3 regions of the Micromonospora siamensis genome follow, and region 3 is predicted to be linked to each of the others. Evidence: riboswitches for the same ligand, from Rfam matches in the RefSeq annotation. Region 3 holds a riboswitch; each other region holds the start of a gene.
The links. A riboswitch is a leader RNA that binds a small molecule or an ion and turns the genes downstream of it on or off. The one in region 3 is predicted to bind cyclic di-AMP.

Region 1 (3,265 bases), 1.6 Mb from region 3:
ATCGACGAGATCGTCGACATCCACATCGCGCAGACCGTGCAGGCCCTGCTGACGAACTCCGCCACCCTGGCCGAGGCGGTGGCAGCCGGCCGGTGCGCGGTGGTCGGCATGTCGTACCGGCTGAGCGCCGGTGAGGCGCGCACGGTGGCCGAGGTGGGGACCGGCGGGACGGCCGCGGTGCCCGCCCAGGCCGGCCCGGTCGGCCAGCCGACGGGCTGACACCGGCCCGGGAACGACGCGGGCCGCCCCGCGAAGGCGGGACGGCCCGGTGGTACGCGGCACGCGCGCTACAACAGCGAGACGTGCACGTGGTCGGTGTGGTTGGACGGGCCGCTGTACGACTTCCAGCCGGTGGCCGGGAACCAGATCTGCCGGTTCCAGATCACGTAGTAGATGCCGAGCCGGTCCGCGTTGCGCAGCAGGAACGCGGCGAGGTTGTTGCCGTACGTGCGGGTGTCGTCGTTGTGCCACGGACTGAACCCGCTGTTCTGCAACGACCAGTCGCAGGCCCGGCCCTTCGGATGCTCCCACGGCCCACCGGGGCGGTAGCAGCCGACGAAGCGGTCGAAGCCGGCCCGCTTGACCTCCTTGTACATGTGCAGCGTCCGCGGCGTGATGCAGCCCGAGGTGGTCGGGTCGTTCTCGCTGCACGACTCGCGGCGCCACTCCCCGTCGGAGCTGCGGCCGGGGGCGATCCGGGCGACCGGTGAGGTCTCGGAGACCAGGCCACCGGTGAAGCCCTCGCCGCCGACCAGCTCCAGCGACTTCTCCGCCTCGCTGCGGCGCTTGGCGATGATGTTCGTCTGCCGTTGCTGCTCGCGGACCTCGGCGTCGAGGCTGAGCTTGGCCTCCTCGGCCTTGCGCTTGGCCTCGGTCACCTCGGCGAGCTTCTGCTCGTTGACCATGTTGATCTCGTCGAGGACGGCGGCCCGCTTGACGAACGAGTCGGGGGTGTTGCTCTCCAGCAGGACGGCGACCGCGCCGATCCGGCCGGTCCGGTAGGAGGCCGCGGCGATCTGGCCGACCTGCGGGGTGAGCCGGTCCAGCTCGTTCTGTGCCCGACGGACCTCGAGGGCGAGCGCGAGCTGCCGCTTCTTGGACTTGGCCAGCTTGGCCTTGGCCTGGAAGTAGCCCCGGTTGGTCTGCTCCAGCACGTCGTTGAGCAGCGGTGGGTCGTCGTCCTCCTCGTGCCCGGAGGGCTTCGGGTTGGACGGTGCGGCCGTCGCCGGCAGCGGACCGGTGACGATGCTGAGTGCGGTGAGCACGGCCACCACCGGTGTCAGCCAGCGGCGCAGGGGTGCCGTCACAGTGTTCCCTTCCCTCGACCGCCGACCGGGTTAGCTGACGGATTCGGGACGGAAGTTGCCCCGGCCGCTCGCGCGGCTTCACCCCAGAAACCTGGTTCCCCGGCTCGCCGTACGGCGATTGGGCGGTGGCACCGCAGGCGCCGCAGCGCGCCTTCGGCGGTGACCGGCAGCGAGGTTACCCGAGAGCCGGGCATGCGAGCTACGTCCGGAACCCGACCAAAACCGTTATTTCGCAGTAGCCATCGGTAACCAGTGACACGTTTATCAACGGTGGTGGCGTGATCGGTCACGCTGTGCAGTGTCACCATGCGTCGTCCGTACTCCTCTCCGGATCGGGCCACCGGGCGGGGGCCGGGGCGGTGGGGGTGCGCGGCGCGCTCAGCGCCTCCAGCGCGACCGCCCGGTCGGCGGCCGGCCGGCGGGACCCGGCAGCGGCGGCCGGTGCGGGGTCCACCGGGTCGTCGGTGTCCCGGCCGGCGGTGGTCACCAGGGCGGCCAGGCCGGTGGTGAGCGGCACCGCCGCGATCAGCCCCAGCGTCGCCACCGCGCTGCGGACGATCTCCTGGGCCATGAACTCGCTGGTCAGGATCTGGCCGACCGGGCGGGAGTCGGCGACCAGCAGGAGCAGCAACGGCAGCGAGGCGCCCGCGTACGCCAGCACGATGGTGTTGACGGTGGAGGCGATGTGCGCCCGGCCGACCCGGGTGGCCGCCCGGTAGAGCTGGCGGCGGGACAGCCCGGGGTTGGCGTGCGCCAGCTCGGTGACGGTCGCCGCCTGGGTGACGGTCACGTCGTCGAGCACGCCGAGCGAGCCGATCACGATGCCGGCCAGCAGCAGGCCGTGCAGGTCGACGTCCTGCTGGAACATCGACAGCGTGGTGGCGTCCTCGCTGCCGTACCCGGTCAGGTGGGTGGCGGCGGTGGCCAGCGTCCCGAGTACGCCGGTGAGCACCAGGCTGCCCAGGGTGCCCAGCACCGCCACCGAGGTCTGCGCGGTGACCCCGTGGGTGAGGTACAGCACCACGAACATGATCAGGGCGGAGCCGGTGACGGCGACCAGCAGCGGCGAGCGGCCAGCGCTGATCCCGGGCAGCACGAAGCCGAGCAGGACGGCGAAGCTCGCGGCCAGGCCGCCGAGCGCGGCCAGCCCGCGCCACCGGCCGAACGCGACGATGGCGGCGGCGAAGACCACCACCAGCCAGACCAGCGGCGCTCCGCGCTGGTGCTCGGCGATCTGGTAGCTGCTCTCCGACGGGTCCGCCGGATCGGCGAGCTTCACCAGGACGATCTCGTCGCCCGCGGCCACCTCCGGGGCGCCCGGCCCGGCCGGCAGCGGGGTCTCGACCTCACGGCCGGCGTCCGGGCCCTGCTCCACGCGTACGGTGACCGTGCCGCACGGTCCGTCCCGCCCGGTCGGGCCGCCCTCCGGGGTCTCCGGTGCCGGAGGGCACTCCTGCGAGACCACCCGGACCGCCGTGCCGTGGTGGCGGGGCACGTCGGAGCCGGGGTCGCGGTCCGGGGTGCTCCGGGGCCAGAGCGCCACCGCGGCGACCACGGTGAGGACGAAGAGCGGCACCACGGTCGCGACGAGGATCCGCCGCACCCGGGGTGGCGCGGGCGGAGCGGGGTGACCGTGGTCGGCGCCCATGGCGGATTCTCCTGACGTTCTCCGAACGGGATACGGCTGAGCGCGTCGGCCGGTTCACCGCGCCTCGGCGCAGCGGCGGGGAGTCGGGCGCGCAACGGCGCGGCATCGCCCGGAATGGTAGCCAGGCCGGCCGGGCACCGTCCGGGTCAGCTCTCGACGACCCGGACGGTGCCCATCATGCCGCCGTCCTCGTGGTCGAGGGTGTGGCAGTGGTAGACGCTGCGCCCGGGCAGGTCGGTGAAGGCGATCCGCAGCCGTACCCAGCCGCCCGCCGGCACGGTCACCACGTCCTGCCGGACCGCGACCGGCG
Region 2 (3,265 bases), 1.2 Mb from region 3:
GGCTGCCGCTGTACTACCAGTACGGGGTCGGCTCCACCGGCTTCGGCGCCTGGCGGGAGCTGGCGACGCACACGCTGACCACCGGTTGGGTGCTGGCCGGCGAGGCGAGCGCCTTCCCGCTGCTGTACCACTGGCGGGAGCTGCCCGCCGAGGCGTCCCCGCCGGTGCCGGCGGAGCTCGACCGTTCCGTGCGCTACTGGGGCGGCTCGGCGGCCGTCGCCGAACGGCTGCGGCAGCTCGCCGAGGCGCGGGCCCGGCTGGTGCTCGTCATGGAGCACCTGCCGTACACGGTGCACGAGTGGCTGACCGCGCGGGTCGGTGCGGGCGGCACGGTCGCGGACGCCGCGATCGAGCGGGTCGCCGCCGGCTGGGCGGCGGCGGTGGCCGAGATGCGTACGCGGGGAATGGTGCACTTCGACGCCCACCCGCTCAACGTCCTGACCGACGGCGAGGGCGTCTACGTCGCCGACTTCGGGCTGGCCCTGCACCCGTCGTTCGACCTCTGTGCCGACGAGCGGAGGTTCCTTGCGGCGCACCGCGACTTCGACCGCTACGACACGGCCCGGTACCTGGTCAACTGGCTGGTGGCCGGGTTGCGGCCGGGGGAGGAGCGGGCGGCGGCGATCCGCGCCGTGGTGGCCGGTGACCCGGCGGCGGAACGCTCGGAGCGAGCCGCCCGGATCATCCACCGCTTCGGCCCGCTCGCCGAGCGGATGAACGACTTCTACGCCGGGCTGGTGAACGGTCCGAAGACGACGCCGTATCCGGCCGAGGCGCTCGCTCGGCTCTGGCCCGATGCCGCCGGCGTGCCCGGCCACCCTTGACCGGGCGGTGTCGCCGGCCCGACGGTGACAGGTCCCGGGTGGACGCTGCGTATTCGTGACGTTACCGCGGGTGAGGACAATGGGTCGTCCGATCGTTGTCGAAGGTCCCGCCGGCCGTCGATGAACGGTCACCGACGGTCGCCGAAGGTCCGGTGCGGACCGCCCCGCTCGGCTGGTTCGCCGCAGACCTTCCCGGCCCGCCGGGCGGGGTCGTGGCCCTCCTCGCCGCCGTCCACAACGGTCCTCGCGCTCCGGCATTTTCCCAGTTCAGATGCGCTTTTCCGGGTGTCCTGGTGGGACGTTGCGCGGTCGGATCCACCGACCGAACCAGGCCACGGCGAGAAAAACTCCCGATCGCCCGTCCGGGTGAAGAACTTCACAAGAAGTGGGCAATCGGCACCAACCGCTCCTAGCGTCGAATCCGTCCGCTCCTCGCGGACACCACGGACGGTAACGCCTAATCCTGCCGCCGCCCGTGGTACCTGGACCTCAGGCAGAGAGCGGGGGACCCACACGTTCCTCGGTGCATGACACCTCGGGGTGAAGCCGCCCAGTGCGGCCGGGCTCCTCGGCCCGAACCCGACAGCTCACCTCGTCGGCGTGGAGGAAACGACAGATGGCAACTGATTACCAGGCCCGTCACCGTCGGGCCCGTACGCGTCAGATCACCGGCCGCGTCGCCGTCGGCACGCTGGCCGCCGGTGCCGTCACCGGCGCCATGGCGCTGTTCGGTCCGGCGACCGCGGCGCAGGCGTCCAGTGTCAACTGGGACGCCGTCGCCGCCTGCGAGTCCGGTGGCAACTGGCACATCAACACCGGGAACGGCTTCTACGGAGGCCTGCAGTTCACCCGGAGCACCTGGAACGGGTACGGCGGTCAGAAGTACGCCGCGCGGGCCGACCTGGCCAGCCGCAGCGAGCAGATCGCCATCGCCGAGAAGGTGCTGGACGGTCAGGGCATCGGTGCCTGGCCGGTCTGCGGCAAGAAGGGTGGCTCGACGAAGAGCTACTCGACCAAGTCGGAGGACCGGTCGGAGCGCAAGTCCGAGCAGCGCTCGGAGCGGAAGTCCCAGGACCGGTCGGAGCGTAAGTCCGAGCGGCGTTCCGAGGCGAAGTCCTCCCGCGAGGACCGTGGCGAGCAGCGTGCCTCGCGCGGCACCGAGCGGCGCGAGACCCGCCAGACCCGGTCGGCGTCGAGCGGCGACACCTACGTGGTGCAGTCGGGTGACACCCTCTCGCTGATCGCGGACGCCCGCGACCTGGCGGGTGGCTGGGAGGCGCTGTACGAGCGCAACAAGCGCGTCGTCGGCGACAGCCCGAACCTGATCTTCCCGGGTCAGCGGCTCAGCCTCTGATCCTGCTCGGACCCGAGCGGTCCGAGGTCGGACACCACCGTCAGGCGGTGTCCGGTGGCAGCAACGACGAACGCCCGGCCGGGGTTCCCGGCCGGGCGTTCGTCGCGTCGCGGTGTCAGGCGTACACGTGCACCGGCAGGCCGACCTTGATGGTGCCCCAGAGCCGGTTCATCGCCGGGATGGTCACCCGCACGCAGCCGTGGCTGGCCGGGTAGTTCGGCACCGAGGTGGCGCCGTGGACGGCGTACCCGCGGTAGAAGTAGTTGGGCTTCCACAGCATGCCGAGGTCGCTCTGCCGCCAGCCGTCGATCCGGCGGGTGATCGAGAAGTTGCCCCGCACGGTCGGGGTGCTCGCCTTGCCGCTGGAGGCGTCCAGGATCCGGATCACCTGCCCGTCACGGGCCAGGTAGAGCACCTGCCGGCTCAGGTTGGCCTCCAGCGACAGCCCTGAGTGCCGGTACCGCGGCTTCGGGATCACCGGGCTGCTGAGCTTGGCCCAGGTGTTCGGGCCGACGATGCCGTCCCGGGAGAGCCCGTTGACCTTCTGGAACGCGACGACCGCGTGGAACGTCGACGGCCCGAAGTCGCCGTCGATCGTGCCGAGGTCGTAGTGCAGGGCCGCCAACCGCCGCTGCAGCGTGGTCACCGCGGCACCGCGGGAGCCCTGCCGGAGCGTGGGCTGCGTCGTGGCGAGCGCGTACCGGGCGGTGGCGGTCGCCCCGAGCTCGGTGGTGACCTGGGTGGCCACCTGCGTGACGACCGGCGCCTGCTGCCGGGGCGCGGCCTGGGCGGTCGAGACGGGCAGCAGCAGGCCGCCGGTGGTCGCGAGCGCGACCAGAGCCGCGGCGCGGCGGACACGACTGGTGGGGGGTGACATGGTGATCTCCTTACCCGCTGGTGGACGCCCCCGGACGGCGGTCCGGGCGGACGAGCGGAGCTGGGTCCACGGTAGTCCCGCCGAGCAATCCATGATGTCCCGTCCGCCGGTTCCGGTGATCTCCCGCCACAGTCGGGTGACTCCGCGTACGTGACCGGTGACCTGCGGCGGACGTATCGTGGAACGAGCCGGCGCAACCGTGTCCGGTGC
Region 3 (3,265 bases):
CGGCCGCCGCCCTCGCCGCCGCGGCGGCGGCCGACCTGCGCCGGTACGCCGACGAGGTCGCCGTGGCGGCGACCGGCGCGGCCCAGACCGCCCGCCGCCGGCGCTCGGAGTGGCTGGCCGCCCAGGAGGAGGTCGACCGGGCCTGGCAGGCGTACGACGAGGCGGAGACGGTCGCCCGCCGGTTCACCGGCGCCGACGCGATGCCGGCCCCGCGTACCCCGCGCACCCCGGCCGAGTACGCGCTGCGCGAGCGCTGGCTGCACCAGGCGGCGATGGCGGCGCACTGGCGCGGTGAGTTGACGGCCCGCCAGCTCAGTGACGTCTTCGGCCACCGGGACGGGTGGGACCCCCGCCGGCACCCGGCGGAGCAGGAGGTCGCCCTGGCCCGGGCGGTCCGGGACGGGCGGCTGGCCGGCTACCGGGTGGCCGCCGAGCGGGAGCGCTCGGCGTGGCGGGCGGCCGAGTTGTCCGCCGAGTCGGCCCGTGCCCTCTCGGCCGAGGCGTACGCGGCGGCTCAGCGGCTCCGGGTGGCGCCGGCGCCGCGGCAGCGCGCGGTCCCGGCGCCGGCTTCCGCCCCGGCGACCGCGTCGACCACGGCGACCCGGTGGCGCCCCGCCCGGGTCGGTTGAGCCCCGGCTTATTTGGGTGACGCCGGTCACCTCTCACCGGAAACGGTCATCGGGAACGCTTGGGGGCAGCCCGGAGATCGACTGGGGAAATTCGGTCACCGACCGTCCCGTTCCCGCCTTTCCGGCCCGGGTGGAACCGCCGTCCCCATTGAGTGCGGTCAGTGCGCGAATGCGGAAACCGTCGTCGGTGCAGGCGGTGTTTCCGCAGCTGGCAAGGGCTTGGCAGGCCAATGACCGACCAGTAGTGTCGGCGCGGTCCGGAGCGGTTCTCGATCGCAGGTGGCGACGCCGCACGGACCCGCCGAATCGTGTTCACGAACCGGGGACCCAGGTACGTCGGGGTGAATCCGCAGGGCCACGGCCCGCGGTAGGGCGCTCTTCCCGCCCGAATCCGTCAGCTAACCCGGTAGGCGGTCGCGGAAGGAGCTCCACCCGTGCCCGAACCCACCCCTTGGTTGTTCCGCCTTCACGGTGCCGCGGTGCCGTCGCTCGCCCTCGCCGGGCGCGCGAGCTGAGCGCCGCGTTCCACCTTCCGCCCGGCTGACCGGGCGCCATCCCCGCGAGCGGCCCGCCCCCGGCCGACGTCCCCTTCCGCGCGTGAGTCCTCCGCGCCTCGGTGGGGTGCGCCGCTCTCCCCCCCCGTACCGTGGAGGAAAGACGTGAAGCACCACCTCAAGCGACAGCTGCGGCGCCTCGCCACCGAACGTCCCTACCAGGTCGTGGTCGCCGCGGCGGCGACGCTCGTGGCGGCGTCCACCACCGGTGTGCTGATCGCCGGCCCCGCGCAGGCGCCGGCCCGGCAGGAGACCGCGGCGGTGGCCGAGGTCGCCCCCCGCCTCGACGAGGCCGCCAGCCGTGACCAGGCCCGCGTCGCGGCCGCCGCGCCGGTCAGCCCGTCGGCGTCGCCGTCGGCGACCGCCACCCCGGACCCGGACCTCACCACCAGCGCCCCCAAGCCGGCGGCGACCAAGCAGGCCGTGGCGAAGAAGGCCGTGGCGAAGAAGGTCGTCGCCGAGAAGCCCGCGGCTAAGAAGCCGCCGGCGTCCAAGGTGCTCGACTACACCTACGAGGCCCAGACGACCTACTACAACTGCGGCCCGGCCGCCGTGCGCAACGCCCTGAGCGCCAGCGGCGTCGAGACGACCCAGGACGGTCTCGCCGGCCCGCTCGGCACCACCGAGATGGGCACCAACTCCGCCGAGGACACCACCCGGGTGCTCAACCAGATGGTGAAGGGCTCCCCGTACCGGACGACGATGTTCGCCGGCAGCCCGTCGTCGGCGCAGATCGAGCGGCTCAGCGCCGACGTGGTCGAGGCGGTCAGCAGCGGCCGCGGCGTCGTGGCCAACATCGCCGGGGACGCCACCGACACCCAGGGCGGCTGGCACTCCTTCCCGGGCGGCCACTACATCGCGGTGGTCGGCTACCAGGACAACGGCCGGACCCTACGGATCGCCGACTCGGCCGACCCGTCGCTGCCGGCGTACTGGATCAGCGCCGCCGACCTGGCGAACTGGATCGCCACCCGCGGCTACTCCGCCTGACGCACGCGACGAACCGACCGGACGCCGGCTCCCCACGGGGGCCGGCGTCCGGTTCGCGTACGGCGGGCCTCGCGCGGCGTGTCCGACCGGTGGCAGACTGCGCACCATGGTCGATGAGGCGGATGGCCGGCCCCTGCTGCTGCTCCTGCACGGGATGGGCGCCACCGGCGAGGTGTGGCTGCCGTGGGCGCCCCTGCTGGAACGCGACTGGCCCGGCCGGTGGCTGGCGCCGGACCTCGCCGGCCACGGCTGGTCACCCGGGCTGTCCCGGTACTCCTTCCACGGGCTCGCCGACCGGGTGGCCGGCGGACTCGACGGCCGGGACCGGCTGGTCGTCCTCGGGCACTCCCTGGGCGGGGTGGTGGGCCTGGCACTGGCCGCCCGGACGGCCGGGTTGCCCGTCGCCGCCGTGGTCGGGCTCGGCATCAAGGCAGTCTGGTCGCCGGCCGAACTGGCCAGGGCCGGCGAGCTGGCCCAGCGACCGGTCACCTGGTTCGCCACCCGGGACGAGGCGGCCCGGCGCTACCTGCGGGTGGCCGGTCTGACCGGGCTGTTCGCCCCGGACCATCCGGTCGTCGACGCGGGCCTGCGCAGCGAGGACGGGCGGTGGCGGATCGCCATGGACCCGGGCGCCTTCGCCGTCGGCGCGCCCGACCTGCCCGCCCTGCTGGCCGGCACCGACGCCCCGGTCCTGCTGGCCCGGGGCGAGGACGACCCGATGGTGACCGACGATCAGCTCGGCGCGCTGGGGGTACCGGTGGTGACCCTGCCCGGGCTCGGCCACAACGCCCACGTGCAGGACCCGGCGGCGGTGCTGGCGCTGGTCGAGGCGTACCGCTGAACAGGCCGGTGGCGGCCGTAAGATCCCACGGGTGACGGAACGCCAGTCCAGCCTCGCCCCGACCGACGCCGACACCACCCGCGCCGACGCCGGGCCGCCCGACGGGGCGGCCAGGTCCACCGAGCCCCGCGCGGTGACCGACGCGGGCGGGGCGGTCGCGGCGGACGCTGCCGGCGGGAAGGCCGAGCGGGAGGCCACGCCGGACGCGGGTCGGCCCGCCCGGCGGGCCGGGTGGCGGTCCGTGCTGTTCG

Region 1: it holds a riboswitch for cyclic di-AMP, as region 3 does, so the genes downstream of both, GA0074704_RS05735 (coiled-coil domain-containing protein) here and GA0074704_RS12940 (C39 family peptidase) in region 3, are expected to answer to the same signal.
Region 2: it holds a riboswitch for cyclic di-AMP, as region 3 does, so the genes downstream of both, GA0074704_RS18500 (LysM peptidoglycan-binding domain-containing protein) here and GA0074704_RS12940 (C39 family peptidase) in region 3, are expected to answer to the same signal.

What each region holds. Positions count from the first base shown of each region.
Region 1 covers NZ_LT607751.1:1,219,381-1,222,645, forward strand. The annotation lists gene GA0074704_RS05730 (carbonic anhydrase) at 1-219, shown strand, start outside; gene GA0074704_RS05735 (coiled-coil domain-containing protein) at 288-1,307, opposite strand; cyclic di-AMP (ydaO/yuaA leader) riboswitch at 1,312-1,442, opposite strand; gene GA0074704_RS05740 (YibE/F family protein) at 1,609-2,955, opposite strand; gene GA0074704_RS05745 (multicopper oxidase family protein) at 3,102-3,265, opposite strand, start outside.
Region 2 covers NZ_LT607751.1:3,974,200-3,977,464, reverse strand. The annotation lists gene GA0074704_RS18505 (hypothetical protein) at 1-824, shown strand, start outside; cyclic di-AMP (ydaO/yuaA leader) riboswitch at 1,269-1,440, shown strand; gene GA0074704_RS18500 (LysM peptidoglycan-binding domain-containing protein) at 1,441-2,178, shown strand; gene GA0074704_RS18495 (L,D-transpeptidase family protein) at 2,294-3,055, opposite strand.
Region 3 covers NZ_LT607751.1:2,798,494-2,801,758, forward strand. The annotation lists gene GA0074704_RS12935 (hypothetical protein) at 1-629, shown strand, start outside; cyclic di-AMP (ydaO/yuaA leader) riboswitch at 919-1,057, shown strand; gene GA0074704_RS12940 (C39 family peptidase) at 1,289-2,173, shown strand; gene GA0074704_RS12945 (alpha/beta fold hydrolase) at 2,280-3,014, shown strand; gene GA0074704_RS12950 (hypothetical protein) at 3,046-3,265, shown strand, end outside.